DNA from 4 places in the Paenibacillus sp. Y660 genome. Region 1 is predicted to be linked to each of the others. Evidence: riboswitches for the same ligand, from Rfam matches in the RefSeq annotation. Region 1 holds a riboswitch; each other region holds the start of a gene.
What was found. Region 1 has a riboswitch for cyclic di-GMP ahead of AC2TDN_RS12505 (pyridoxal phosphate-dependent decarboxylase family protein). Riboswitches for the same ligand answer to the same signal wherever they lie in the genome.
Positions count from the first base shown of each region.

Region 1 (3,209 bases):
GTGATGAGCTGAAGAATAAAGATACTAGCTGCGATTTTTACAGAAAGATGTTCCTTAAACCATGCAAAATTAATGATAGACCTCTTCATGTTGGATACCTCCAGGATGTTTGCACCGATATTCTTTGTATGTCTCTTGCACTCTCAACTTTAAATAGTTAACGATTTCTTCAACGTGCTCAAGCTGTGTGTATGGAGATATGACAAACAGTTTTGTAGCATACAAGGCGAGACGTTTCCCATCAGAGGTTGGCACGTAGAGATGCTTCTTTGTATCGCCAAAGAACATCTTCCCTCTCTCTTTGCCGAGAATTTCAAAAAGAATTTCATTTAATTGGTTCGTTTGATCCACTTGGTCGTAGGATTGCTGCCCGCTAAGCTCGCTCTTATAGCCGCTATGCCCGTTGCTATAAATTCGAAAAAGTGTAATAATGCCAGCATTATCCGGATTAACGATGATGGCTTCCGGGATTTCGCGAGTGAGTGTACGTCGGAACGCTAGGTTGACCTCGACAAACTGAGCAAGAAGCCGTTGATAACCCTCAACTCCAAATGCTAGGAGTGCGCTGTATATGCTGATTGAGCTGCCCATTCTTGAGCATTCCAGCGTATAGCTGGTGTGGTACTGCCCATAACCGCGATGTCCAACGTATGGAGTCTCGTCCGGGTCCAAATCTACGAGCTTCAAATCCGCAGCATTTTTAACTAAAAACAAACTTGTCGAATATGGCGTCTGCCCAAGCTTTTGAAAGTCGAAGCAGAGCGAATCCGCCAAATGCAGATGCCTCATTCGGCTCTGAATTCCCTTTAAGCTGGTCAAAACCTCTTCATGAAAAGATAGCGGATTAAGTGTAAAATCATATTCGTTAAAAAAGGCAAAAAAACCGCCAAGAGCCGAGTCAGCATGAATATGCGGACGTGGAATGCCAAATTCTCTTGCAAGCTGAACAGTCATACCCGTAATTTCTTCAAGGTCATCTATCCCCATTGCATCGGTCGTTCCCGTAGTCGCAACAATAAAGATAGGAATTCCTCCGGATTGAATGACTTTCTCCATTTTTTCCTTCAAATCCGACACATTCATCGAACTATCTTCGTTCGTTTTCACTTTAATAAGATTATCGCTGCCTAGACCCGTTGCTTCCATCGATTTATATAGGCTGTAGTGTGCCGCTTCGGAGCAAAAGGAGTATAAATGGCTAGGCGCTCCGCTCTTGGAAGCAGCAGACGAGTATTTGTTGATGGCTAACCGCAATGCAGTAAATATAGCGCCTTGGCCTCCCCAAGTCGTATATCCTCCGCTTACTGCAGCGTTATATCCAACAAGCTTAGACATCATTGTGACAACCTTGACCTCAGCTTCAGCGCCCGCAGGACCATATACATCCCAAAGATTGTTCCCGTTTACCATAAAAGCAGCCAACATGCCAAGTACGCCAGGAATACTCGCCATTGGTAAAATGTTCGTAAGAAAATACTTCGTATGATAAGGGTGAGCATAAAGAAGTTTCAGCAGCTCTTTATTTACGTCTTGAAGCGGTTGGCCCGTACTAGGAATGCGGCTTTCTTTCACGATTTCACTGTAAAAAGCAGGCCCCCGATCTTTTTGACCTTTAAGATAGACCGATTCTGGATCTTTTAATTCATCTACACCCGTTACAATTTGACTAATTAGTTCTAAAAAATTATTACGTTGTTTTAAGTTACCGTCATCGCTAGGGAAAAGATTGCGAATATCAGATGTAATGATTTTCTCCATTAACTATCCCTCTTTCTCTTTGCTATTTCTATAATCCCCAGTAGAATACTTCAAAGGAAAAAATAGCATAAGTAAAAAGGATACAGGCTCATAGTCACAGCTATACGGCTTGCTTGATTTGCAACTGGCTGACATTTCTTCTTCAGAAGTAGTCCCTATAGCTTTGCGTCGCCACTTTTCAGTGGTTTTGCCTGATATTCAATTTTAAATGCCCATAATTTCCCTAGACAATATTGGCAATCACTGGATTGATTTAGGAACATTCTACTATTTTCCAGTTATAAGATCAACACTTATATAATAATCTTCATCGTATTTCATCATAATTCGACAGATTCATCTTTAGTATTCTCATGTACCTCGTCGTGAGTGGTCGTTTAAGCAAAAAAACCGCCAAGCAATAAACCAAACCGGTTTCGGTTCCTATCAAAAAACGACCGTGATCATAGATTGATCAAGGCCGCTTTTTCTGTAATCATTTCTGTTTTATAACGTACATTAAACAGCTTTTTTGCGAAGCGCTAGCAGGCTAATACAGCCCCATACGATAAAGCAAAGCAATGTTGCCAAGTGCAGATGCTCCCACAGCGTAAAATATTCTTAGAATACCGGTTGTTCCGGCACATAGGCATACCGTTTATTTTGGCCGCCAATCTCGATTTCTCCGCTTACATATGCCATTAACCCTAGAATTGTCTTGATCGTCGTGCTTTTGCCCGCTCCGTTAGGACCAATCAGGCCAACAAGCTCTCCAGGCGCTACCTCCAGCTTAATGCTGCGAATAGCCGGCTTTTCTTCCTCATAGCCTGCCTCCGCAATCGCGACGCGAAGCACATACTCCTGCTTGCTCGTACTATCCATCAGTAAATAACCGCCTTTCATGTCGCACTCTAAAGATCATCTACGAATAGTCTTCCCAGAAAGCTCCATTCCTGTCCATGAAACGCATACAGCCCCGTCTCACGAAGAGACAGGGCTGCTTTTGTATTTATATGAACCAACGGTAAATGGCAGGCAGGAATGAATCTACTTTTGCAATAATCCCGCTTCTATTAAACCATTGCGAATTCCTTGCTCATCAACATGCGTCGTCACATAATCGGCAAATGGCAGCAGCTCGGGGTGGGAGTTGCCCATAGCGACGCCGAATCCAACCGTCTCCAGCATCTCTTTATCGTTTAACCCATCGCCAAATGCAACTGCATCTGCCGAAGTAAGGCCTAACTTATCCAGCAGCGCCTCGATACCCTGCGCCTTTGATCCGCCTGCGGGCAGGACATCAATCGCCTGCGGGTGCCAGCGAATGAGCTTTAATTCCGTATGCAGCCCGTCATACAAATGCTCCTCATGGCTTTCGCAGTGAAGAAACACTTGATAGATGCCGTCCGTCTTCCAAAATTCCGGGTTGTAGCCTGGCAGATCAACCTTTAGCGAATTGACCGATTCAATAA
Region 1 is NZ_JBXBBJ010000009.1:5,567-8,775, reverse strand. Features, by position in the region: gene AC2TDN_RS12510 (methyl-accepting chemotaxis protein) at 1-89, opposite strand, end outside; gene AC2TDN_RS12505 (pyridoxal phosphate-dependent decarboxylase family protein) at 70-1,758, opposite strand; cyclic di-GMP riboswitch class I at 1,875-1,960, opposite strand; gene AC2TDN_RS12500 (ATP-binding cassette domain-containing protein) at 2,359-2,619, opposite strand; gene AC2TDN_RS12495 (Cof-type HAD-IIB family hydrolase) at 2,785-3,209, opposite strand, start outside.

Region 2 (3,209 bases), on a different contig from region 1:
CCATTTTGATTATCTTCAATACCGCCTATTGGCGGCTCCTCATCGACTATTTCAACAATTGTAGTAATCTCTGGTGATGGAGTGGGAGCAGGTGACGTCGAGGCTGCAGGAGTTGAAGTTGGCGTACTTACAGGTGTTGGAGACGATGCTGGTGTTGTATAAGGCGTAGTCTCAGGTGTCGGTGATGCTGATGGAGGAGTAGTAGGCGTAGTCTCAGGTGTTGGGGATGCTGACGGCGGTGTAGTAGGCGTAGTCTCAGGTGTTGGGGATGCTGACGGCGGTGTAGTAGGCGTAGTCTCAGGTGTCGGTGATGCTGATGGCGGAGTAGTAGGCGTAGTCTCAGGTGTTGGGGATGCCGACGGCGGTGTAGTAGGCGTAGTCTCAGGTGTAGGTGATGTTGACGGTGGTGTAGTAGGCGTAGTCTCAGGTGTTGGGGATGCTGACGGCGGTGTAGTAGGCGTAATCTCAGGTGTTGGGGATGCTGACGGTGTTGGAGTAGGCGTAATCTCAGGTGTTGGGGATGCTGACGGTGTTGGAGTAGGCGTAATCTCAGGTGTTGGGGATGCTGACGGTGTTGGAGTAGGTGTAATCTCAGGTGTTGGGGATGCTGACGGTGTTGGAGTAGGTGTAATCTCAGGTGTAGGAGATGGTGATGGTGTCGCAGACGGCACAGTGCATGTGTTGTTAAGCTTTAGCTTCCAGCCTAAAATTTTGTCGCCATGAGCGCCTGTGCCTAGATCGAAGAGCTCGTTGCCGCTGTATATATCCAATTGATAAGGCAGACATTTCGGGATATCAATTGTGGCGGAATAGGTTCCCGCTTTATCAACGGGAATGGATTGGCCGCTAAAATGCTTCTGCTTATGGTAAGGTATCGTCGTGTCATTGGGACCGGGTACCCAGTCAGCTGCACCTTCATAAGAGGAAAAACTGACTCTCACACAATCCACTATGGTCGTAAAGGTTGCTGTTGCCGTGTCATTGCTATTGACTGTGATGCTGGAATGATTGGCTATGACATCTGCTTTGCTGTTTGAATAACTCTGGCAGCTGTTTTCAATACCAGTTACGGCTGCAGCTGCGTCACCGTTGCTTTGGCCCTCAGCCATGACGAAGGAGCCAAGCGTAAGCGAAAAAAATAATAAGACGACCAGGCTCAAAGTAAACTGCTTTTTCACATAATGCATCTTTCACTCTCCTCTTAGAGTATGTAGTGGTTCTAAGAGGGCCGGTTACACTATTGGCTCCATATAATCCAAGTGTCCATATGCAGATTATACTTCATCGCTTCCCTAGCTTTGACGCTTTGCAGAGCCCATCTTCTCCCTGTAATCTATGCTTGAATATCGTATATATGCAGGATGTAATAAGATGATAACACATACAGTGAATTGCTCAAGGGTGTTTCTTTGTCGTAAATTGACTATTAATTACAGGTTGAAAACGGCTGTCTTTGGACATGTCGCACATTTTGTCATCTTGTCCCCGGCTGTCGGAACCAGTGGGCTCTTCTTGGCATATAGTGTCACAAAGAGGAGGTGGCCGCTATGTTTGAGCTTCTACTTTTAGTGATTGGCTGTTATGCTTTTGCTGCATTGTCGGTGCATCTGGCGTTTCGAATTTGGCGCGGAAGGCAGCAATCGAGCAAGCATTATGTACTCGTTGCGGACGTTCGGCAAAAAAATATGGAATGGTATGTGCGTTCATTGTTTTCTTTCTCGCGGAGAATGGGCAAAGATGTTCGCCTGACAATTATCGATCGTGGTGTCACAGACGAGATGATTGCGATTGTAGAACGTTTGGCTAGAGGTGGCAACGAGGTTAGGGTACACCCTAAAGAAAATGCGCCTCAAACAGAAATCGAGGATAGTAAGCGCTCACAAACGAGTGGAGTAGATGGAACCCAGCTGCTGTGGCTGCTTCAGGCAGAAGGAATCGTGTCGCATTCCGATCATGCGGTGCTGGTTGATTTGCAAAACCCGTCGGATTTGTCGAAAATGCCATTTTAGTATATAATTTTCCGTAATTGAATATCCGGAGTGAAGCACACTCAATGACGCGGCTGCGTTGTTGGGTGTGCTTTTTTTTTTTGTCCGGGCGTTATGGCAACGCGCGATAGCGCGATGGATATTGAAATGCGGGGAAGGGAGCGAAAGCGGATGAAGGCTCAAGTGTATGTTGTGGAGGTTAACGGGCATTGGCAGGCGTCGGCAACGATTCATCCAGAGGTGGACAAGCAATTCTGGATGAATGGGGAGTTTGGCAAGGCAGGGCGGCTTAACGGAAAAATTGCGGATTCGGGCTGGCTTTTAAAAGAGCTGCTGCCGCTTGGCGATGCTTGCCTCGCTGCTCGGCTTTGGGAGGATGGGCTGAGGCGTAGAATAGAGAAAAAGGATGACTTGACTATCAGCTGCAATGAAATGGGATATCAAGCGAGATCGTTCGAAGCGTTAGAGCTGTTGCTTTCTTGTGTAGCGGAGGCTAAGCGTTGCGGGCTGAATGACGGAAAGGCTGCAGGCAGCCGGCGGTGGTGGCATTTGGGTAGTAGAAGCAAACGGAAATCGGCATTGAAGGTAGAGAACTTGCTGGGTTTGGCGGAGCGTTGGGAGTGTGTTGGAGCACGGCGACATGGAAAGTGGAGTGAGGGAGAGGGAGCTAGTGTAGGCGGCGATGGAGGGGGGACGATTGAGCAGGTGAAAAGCGGAGAGCTGAGCGCGAGTATGTCGCGTGCAGCGGTGCGCAAGCAAGGCGGAGAAGCGGAGCGAGCGCTTGGCGATGCGGAGCTGGGAGAGATTGCGGCAGGGGCGAAGCTTGCCGCAGGCATGATGCAGGGACGTGCGCTATTGCGAAGCGAGGCGCACGCCCTGTTAGCTGGCGCGGGCGGGCCCGGCGCCGCGGTGAGCTGGAGCGGAGTGCTCCAGCTTGCCGCGCTGCTCGGGCGGGTGCGCCTGAGCGGAGCGATCGCCGCCGGGGATGGCGGGCGATTGGACGCTTTGGGGCGCCGCAGGCGCGAGCGCAGCTGTTTGCGCTGCGGGAGCGGCGAGGCGCATATGCACCGCACGGCATGTGCGGCGTGCGGGCGGTTGTGCGCCTATTGTACGGCGTGCATTGGGATGGGGCGGAGCCGGGAATGCGAGCTGCTCGTTACTATGCAGCATTCTGCTTTGCTTGGAATGAAGACGGATCGGCGGCCGCTCATGCAGCTGCCG
Region 2 is NZ_JBXBBJ010000008.1:163,510-166,718, forward strand. Features, by position in the region: gene AC2TDN_RS12290 (LPXTG cell wall anchor domain-containing protein) at 1-1,187, opposite strand, end outside; cyclic di-GMP riboswitch class II at 1,220-1,301, opposite strand; gene AC2TDN_RS12295 (hypothetical protein) at 1,548-2,009, shown strand; gene AC2TDN_RS12300 (ATP-dependent helicase ComFA) at 2,160-3,209, shown strand, end outside.
Region 2: another riboswitch for cyclic di-GMP. It lies ahead of AC2TDN_RS12290 (LPXTG cell wall anchor domain-containing protein); the one in region 1 lies ahead of AC2TDN_RS12505 (pyridoxal phosphate-dependent decarboxylase family protein).

Region 3 (3,209 bases), on a different contig from region 1:
GAAGGATTTGCGAGGCAGTTTCACTCGTTGTTCAGTTTTCAAAGAGCAATCTTTTCTTTCATGTCGGCCGTGTGTCTCGTTGGCGACCTAGATAATATATCACGTTCGCCTATATGAATGCAAGCATTTTTTTAAATAATAGTGCATCTTTTTTTCACCCCACTATTTACTCCATATTTCTTCTAAATAGTAGTGGAGCTTAAACAGATATACGAGCTAGATCAAGACATAAAAAAAAAACGAGCTCTGCGTCTTAGCGCAAGCTCGTTATTTAATCGGGTATTAGTATTGTTTGGCTGCTTTATATTGGGCTGCATCTTTAATTAGCTCAAATTTCTTATTTCCCTTATTCAATCCTGCATCGACGGTGGTATCGATTAATACCCATTTGCCATTTAAATAAACTTCATTCCAAGCGTGATATACATCTACATAAGTGGATTGTCCCATAACGAGCTTAGTTGGAATATCCAAGCTGCGAAGCATTCCGGCAAACAGAGATGCGTAACCGTAACAAATGTCTTTCTTCGATTTGAAAGTGCGATCGATATTAGGAAGGTAGTCGACCGATAAATTAGCCGCTAATTGATTATCGTAATTGATGTTAGTAATGATGTAATCATAGACCGCTTTTACTTTCTCAGCATCTGTCTTTTTGTTTTTAGTCAATTCCTTGGCTTTGACAACCGCACTGCTCGAGCTTGTCCATTCAATATTTTGAATCGAATTCAAGTAGACATCATTGCTTTCCTTCAAGCTAAGCGTTACTGATTCTTTACTTATCAGCTTATACTTATTGCCCGTCGTGTTCTCAAGCAACGAAATCGTATATGCACCATTGCCAAGCTGCAAGGGGAAGATCTCTGCTGTTTTTTCGCTATCGAGATTGTATGTATAGTTTGTTTCGCCTTTGGCAATCATCAGCTTCGTTTTCACTTTAGCATTCACGGCATATTGGATGGAGACAACACCGTTATCCAGATTGCTCGTATTCAGCCAAGCAGATGCATTCGCTTCGCTTGCTTGTGCCACAGTGACATTAATGGATGCAAAAAGTACAAAAGCTGCGATTGCTAAGAATATTTTACGCATGAACGTAACTCCCTTCGGTAGCTGGCTGCCATCTTTCGGAAGGCCCTTTAGCTTTGCGTCCCTACCTTTCGATAGGTTTGCCGTTATCGTGTGAAGCTGCATGCTGAGCGCATGTCCAATACAAACAAAAAAAGCCCATCCATTCGGAAGCTGGCTGCCATCTTCAGGAAGGCCCTTTAGCTTTGCGTCCCTACCTTTCGATAGGTTTGCCGTTTATCGTGTATCGCTTTATTAGATCCATCTTACCATATGATTCTAGCAAATCAATAGATTTCGCCATCTTATTAAGAAGAAATTGGTAGTTATTTCACGATTGCTGCCGCAAATGCTCGACTGTTGAAAATAAAAAGAACCGCGGCAGCCAGTGCCAAGCGGTTCTGCTATTTTAATCGTTACTCTGCCGAGCGTTGATCTCTCATATGAGGGAACAACAGTACGTCACGGATCGATGGCGCATCCGTTAGCAGCATGATCAACCGGTCGATACCGATTCCTAGTCCGCCGGTTGGCGGCATGCCGTATTCTAGAGCACGGATGAAATCCTCATCCATCTCATGCGCTTCATCGTTGCCATGCTCACGCTCTACAAGCTGCGATTCGAACCGCTCGCGCTGATCGATCGGATCGTTCAGCTCGGTAAAGGCATTGGCATGCTCGCGCGCTACGATAAAGAGCTCGAAGCGATCCGTGAAACGCGGGTCATCTTCGTTCTTCTTGGCTAGCGGAGAGATCGCAACAGGGTGTCCGGTTACGAACGTCGGCTGAATAAGCGTGTGCTCGCCGAACTGCTCGAAGAATGCGTTAAGGATATGACCGAATGTCATATGCGGATCAACAGCAACCTTATGCTCCTTCGCCAAACGATGTGCTTCTTCATCGCTCATCTCCACGCCAAAATCAACGCCCGTCAATTCTTTGACAAGCTCAACCATGGAAACCCGGCGCCACTGCGGTGTCAGATCAATCTCTTGACCTTGATAAGTAATTTTCGTAGTACCGAGAACCTCTTGGGCAATATGGGCGATTACATTTTCCGTCAAAGCCATAATATCTTTGTAATCGGCATAAGCCTCGTAAAGCTCAATCATTGTAAATTCCGGATTGTGGCGAGTCGAAATACCCTCATTGCGGTAAACGCGGCCAATCTCGTACACTTTCTCCAACCCGCCTACGATCAACCGCTTCAAATGAAGCTCGATCGCAATACGCATGTAGAGCTGCATGTCGAGCGCATTATGATGCGTTTCGAACGGACGCGCTGCCGCACCGCCTGCAATAGAATGCAAAGTTGGTGTTTCTACTTCTAAATAGCCGCGGGAATCCAAGTAGCGGCGCATCGATTGAATGATTTTGGAACGCGTAATAAAGGTTTGTTGTACGTCTGGATTCACGATAAGGTCAACATAGCGTTGACGGTAACGAAGCTCTACATCCTTCAAGCCATGATACTTATCGGGCAATGGCAGAAGCGATTTGGTCAATACTTCAACATCATGCGCTTTAACCGATACCTCGCCTGTATTCGTTTTGAATACTACGCCATGCACGCCGATGATATCACCGATATCAAGCAAGTCGAAAGCAGCGAATTTATGCTCTTCAACTGTATCCTTGCGAACATAAATTTGAACCTTGCCGCTCAAATCTTGAATCGTCGCGAAGCCCGCTTTGCCCATGCCTCGCTTTTGCATAATACGTCCAGCAATGCTAACCTTAACCGCTTGGCCTTCAAGCTCTTCTTTGGTCAGCGTTTCATATGCTTGTACAATTTCTTTGGCATTATGAGTGCGCTCGAATTTACGGCCGAATGGGTCTACTCCCAGCCCTCTCAGCTCATCCAACTTGTCTCTGCGAATTTGCAAGAGCTCGCTTAGCTCCTGCTCATTGTTTTCATGTTCCACTTCTTCATCTCCTTGATCGTTCGGCAGGCGTACGCGGTTGTCTCCAGAACCCTGCAGTAAAAGATAAGCATCCAATAAACTTAAATAATAGGTTCTTCTATTGTAAACGTTCAAAAAGCTTCCCACAAGGAAGCTTTTTGATCCGCACATGGCAAACCTTATTTTTTGATATCGAGAATTTTGTACTGGATAATGCCAACTGGTACGCTTACTTCA
Region 3 is NZ_JBXBBJ010000022.1:134-3,342, forward strand. Features, by position in the region: gene AC2TDN_RS20340 (transglutaminase domain-containing protein) at 283-1,092, opposite strand; cyclic di-GMP riboswitch class I at 1,106-1,184, opposite strand; cyclic di-GMP riboswitch class I at 1,235-1,313, opposite strand; gene lysS (lysine--tRNA ligase) at 1,485-2,993, opposite strand; gene greA (transcription elongation factor GreA) at 3,152-3,209, opposite strand, start outside.
Region 3: another riboswitch for cyclic di-GMP. It lies ahead of AC2TDN_RS20340 (transglutaminase domain-containing protein); the one in region 1 lies ahead of AC2TDN_RS12505 (pyridoxal phosphate-dependent decarboxylase family protein).

Region 4 (3,209 bases), on a different contig from region 1:
TTCCATAATATTTAGAAATCCGTCGATCTCGGAGTAGGAATCTCTCCCTTGGAAATCGAGGTAGTGATCCTCAATCCCTCCGACATGCTCGACAGTTGATTCAATAAGCGGCCTTTCATTCGGCATCATATATTCGGCTGTGTAATCGATAAAATCGGATGTCGGAACATAGCTGAACGTATGCAGCCTTTTATCTTGCTTGCGCAGCGCCCTTGAAGCGAAGCTTACGATCGAGCCGGAATCCAGTCCGCCGCTGAGTTGTGCGCCTACTTGGCGATGCGTCCTCAGCCTTGACGTAACGGCTTGCTCGAACACCTCTTGGAACGCCTCTACATATTGATCATCCGTTTTGAATCGAACGCGCTCACAAGGTCTAAACTGATAATATCTTGCTAGGACTATCCGCTCATCCTTGATCGTAATACTATGAGAAGGCGGAAGCTGCTCGATATTGCGGTAGACTGTTGTGGAAGCATCTGCCGCGTCTACCATGCCCACGATAGCTAGAAACTCGGCTAGCCAATCTTCATTCAGCAAGTGCTCCGTTCCAGACAGCGCAAGCAGCGGCTCAATCGTTGTGCAAAAGGCGAACCGTTCCGCATTCCTGTGATAATACAAGGTGCGGCCGCCCGAGAAATCTCTAGCGCCAAACAGCTTGTGATTGCGGCGATCCCAAATCATAAATGCAAAGTCGCCAGCCAAGTATGCAGGCGCATGTTCGCCCCATTTGTCGTAAGCAAGCAAAATCAGCTCGCTATCCGACATCCGGCTCCGTCGATGCTGTTCTACCTGCAGCAGGCCAAACAGCTCTCCCCGATTGTCAATGATCGCATCCGCGGTTATGACCAGCCCTCTTTCGGAATCAACATATGGATTGCGCTCGCCCACCGACTCAGGAGTAATCCACTGGTTATGGCAGCCTAGAAATATATGATCCTCATGCCAGGCCTGAGCCGAATCGCAAGGATACTGAGATAAAGCTTCCATTAAGGAGCCGCCTTGCCTCCATGCATGACTTCCTTGATCAGTTAGAAAAATGGCTGCGATGGCGCTCATCGATTCCTCCGGCTAGATATCAAAATTGTTCGATATGAAGAACGATTTTCGAAAATCATTTGTTGAATTTAAAGTTCTTAATAGAGAACATAACTGCATATTACACCTGATATTTACCTTTGTCAACCAATATTTCAACGATATATTGCAAATAATCGCAAGGTTTTGTTCTCTATTGAAAACAACTTGTCGATTTATCGCTTCGCCATCATTTTACGTCCAACACTACTTGTTATAGAACTAAATCAAGCTGTTATTCAACCAAAAATATCCACTTATTCATGATAATAAGTGGATACTATAATAGGAAATAAAAAAATAAATCATGTTAAAGGTTACTAGCTATCGCTACTAACATTTTTTCGTTATAATAGTAATTGTCTACAACGATGTGATAACGGAGGAGTTTCTTATGATCGGAGAACGTATTCAGATGCTGCGCAAGAGAAAAGGCCTTTCCCTAACAGAGTTATCTCAACGGGCGGGCGTCGCAAAATCTTACTTAAGCTCCATTGAACGAGGGCTCCAGCAAAATCCTTCGATTCAATTTCTTGAAAAGGTAGGCGCGGTTTTAAACGTAACCGTTGAAGAATTTCTCAATAACAACGAAAAAACGGATCGCACCCCCGATCACCTTGACAATGAATGGGCTGACTTAGTTAGAGAGGCAATGGCCTCTGGCGTAAGCAAGGATCAGTTTAAAGAGTTTCTAGAATTTAATAAATGGAAAATTAAGCGCGAATAGCGCTTTTTCCGCTTTTATACAGCTGTTTCCTGAATATCATCCTTCTTGCTTTCCTCTAGGGCTAGCAGCACCTTCCTCACATCTTCCTTACTGAACCCCAAAGAACGTGCATTCATGATTAATGCTACCCACTCCATATCCAAGTCCTGATTGTCATCGGAATTTATAAGTACCATTTTCCCATGTCCCCCATTCATTTTGGGACGGTTGCACCACTGACTCCATGCGTTTAAGGTGCCCAGATACTAAACGCATTTCAACGTCTCCCTATGCTTGTCATTCACTTATATCTGTATTATAAATCACCAATTATGCGCATGCTGTCGCTTCATGTCTTACTAAAATGATAGATAAATACATTTTTTGTCGAATGTTTTCAAGCAATGTAAAATGACATAGAATTTATGTACTATACTCCGCTAGGTTTGATCAGCTAGGTTTGATCAGCTAGCTTTGAAAATGGCAATTTTCCCTATTGCGCCGCTTCTATGTACGAAGCCGCTGCCAGCTCAGACATCAAATAAGGCTCTACTTCAAAACCGTTCGGATTCGCATATTGCCACCGCCACGAGTCTCTGCACATCTCTTCAATGCCGCGAATAGCAGCCCAATCCAGTTCCTCGTTTGCCTTATGCGTATCCGCATAGCAAATCGCAATATCGCCTGGTCTGCGGTCTACAATTGTATACGGAATGCTGCGCCCGGATACCTTCTCGAATGCAGCAATCATCTCCAGCACGCTATAGCCGCGGCCGGTGCCAAGATTGAAAATATCTACGCCTGATTTAGTCATCATTTTTTTCAGTGCCTGCACATGTCCCAGCGCCAAATCGACGACATGGATATAATCCCTTACGCCAGTGCCGTCTACAGTAGGATAATCACTTCCAAAAACGTTCACTTGCGCAAGCTTCCCAACTGCTACCTGCGTGATGTAAGGCATCAGATTGTTTGGAGTGCCATTCGGATTCTCACCAATCCTTCCGCTAATGTGGGCGCCCACCGGATTAAAGTACCGCAGGATCGAAATGCCCCATTCCTCATTCGACACTGCTAAATCTTGTAAAATTTGCTCCAGCATAAGCTTTGTTCTGCCGTAAGGATTAGTCGCACCTAGCGGCGAGGCTTCTGCAATAGGAACCTGCTCCGGCAAGCCGTATACCGTTGCAGAGGAGCTAAATACTAGTTTATGCACCCCGAATTTTTTCATAACCTCACATAGTATTAAAGTGCTTGTAATATTCGTATGGTAATAGGACAATGGCAATTGAACCGATTCGCCAACAGCCTTAAGACCTGCAAAGTGAATGACCGCTTCTATCGAATGCCTGGCGAATACACCCTCCAGCCCGCCGCGATCCATGAGGTCCATTTTGTAAAACGTGAACGTTTTGTTCGTTATTTCTGC
Region 4 is NZ_JBXBBJ010000013.1:82,889-86,097, reverse strand. Features, by position in the region: gene AC2TDN_RS15990 (lasso peptide isopeptide bond-forming cyclase) at 1-1,056, opposite strand, end outside; gene AC2TDN_RS15985 (helix-turn-helix domain-containing protein) at 1,469-1,801, shown strand; gene AC2TDN_RS15980 (anti-repressor SinI family protein) at 1,816-1,977, opposite strand; cyclic di-GMP riboswitch class II at 1,994-2,075, opposite strand; gene galE (UDP-glucose 4-epimerase GalE) at 2,274-3,209, opposite strand, start outside.
Region 4: another riboswitch for cyclic di-GMP. It lies ahead of AC2TDN_RS15980 (anti-repressor SinI family protein); the one in region 1 lies ahead of AC2TDN_RS12505 (pyridoxal phosphate-dependent decarboxylase family protein).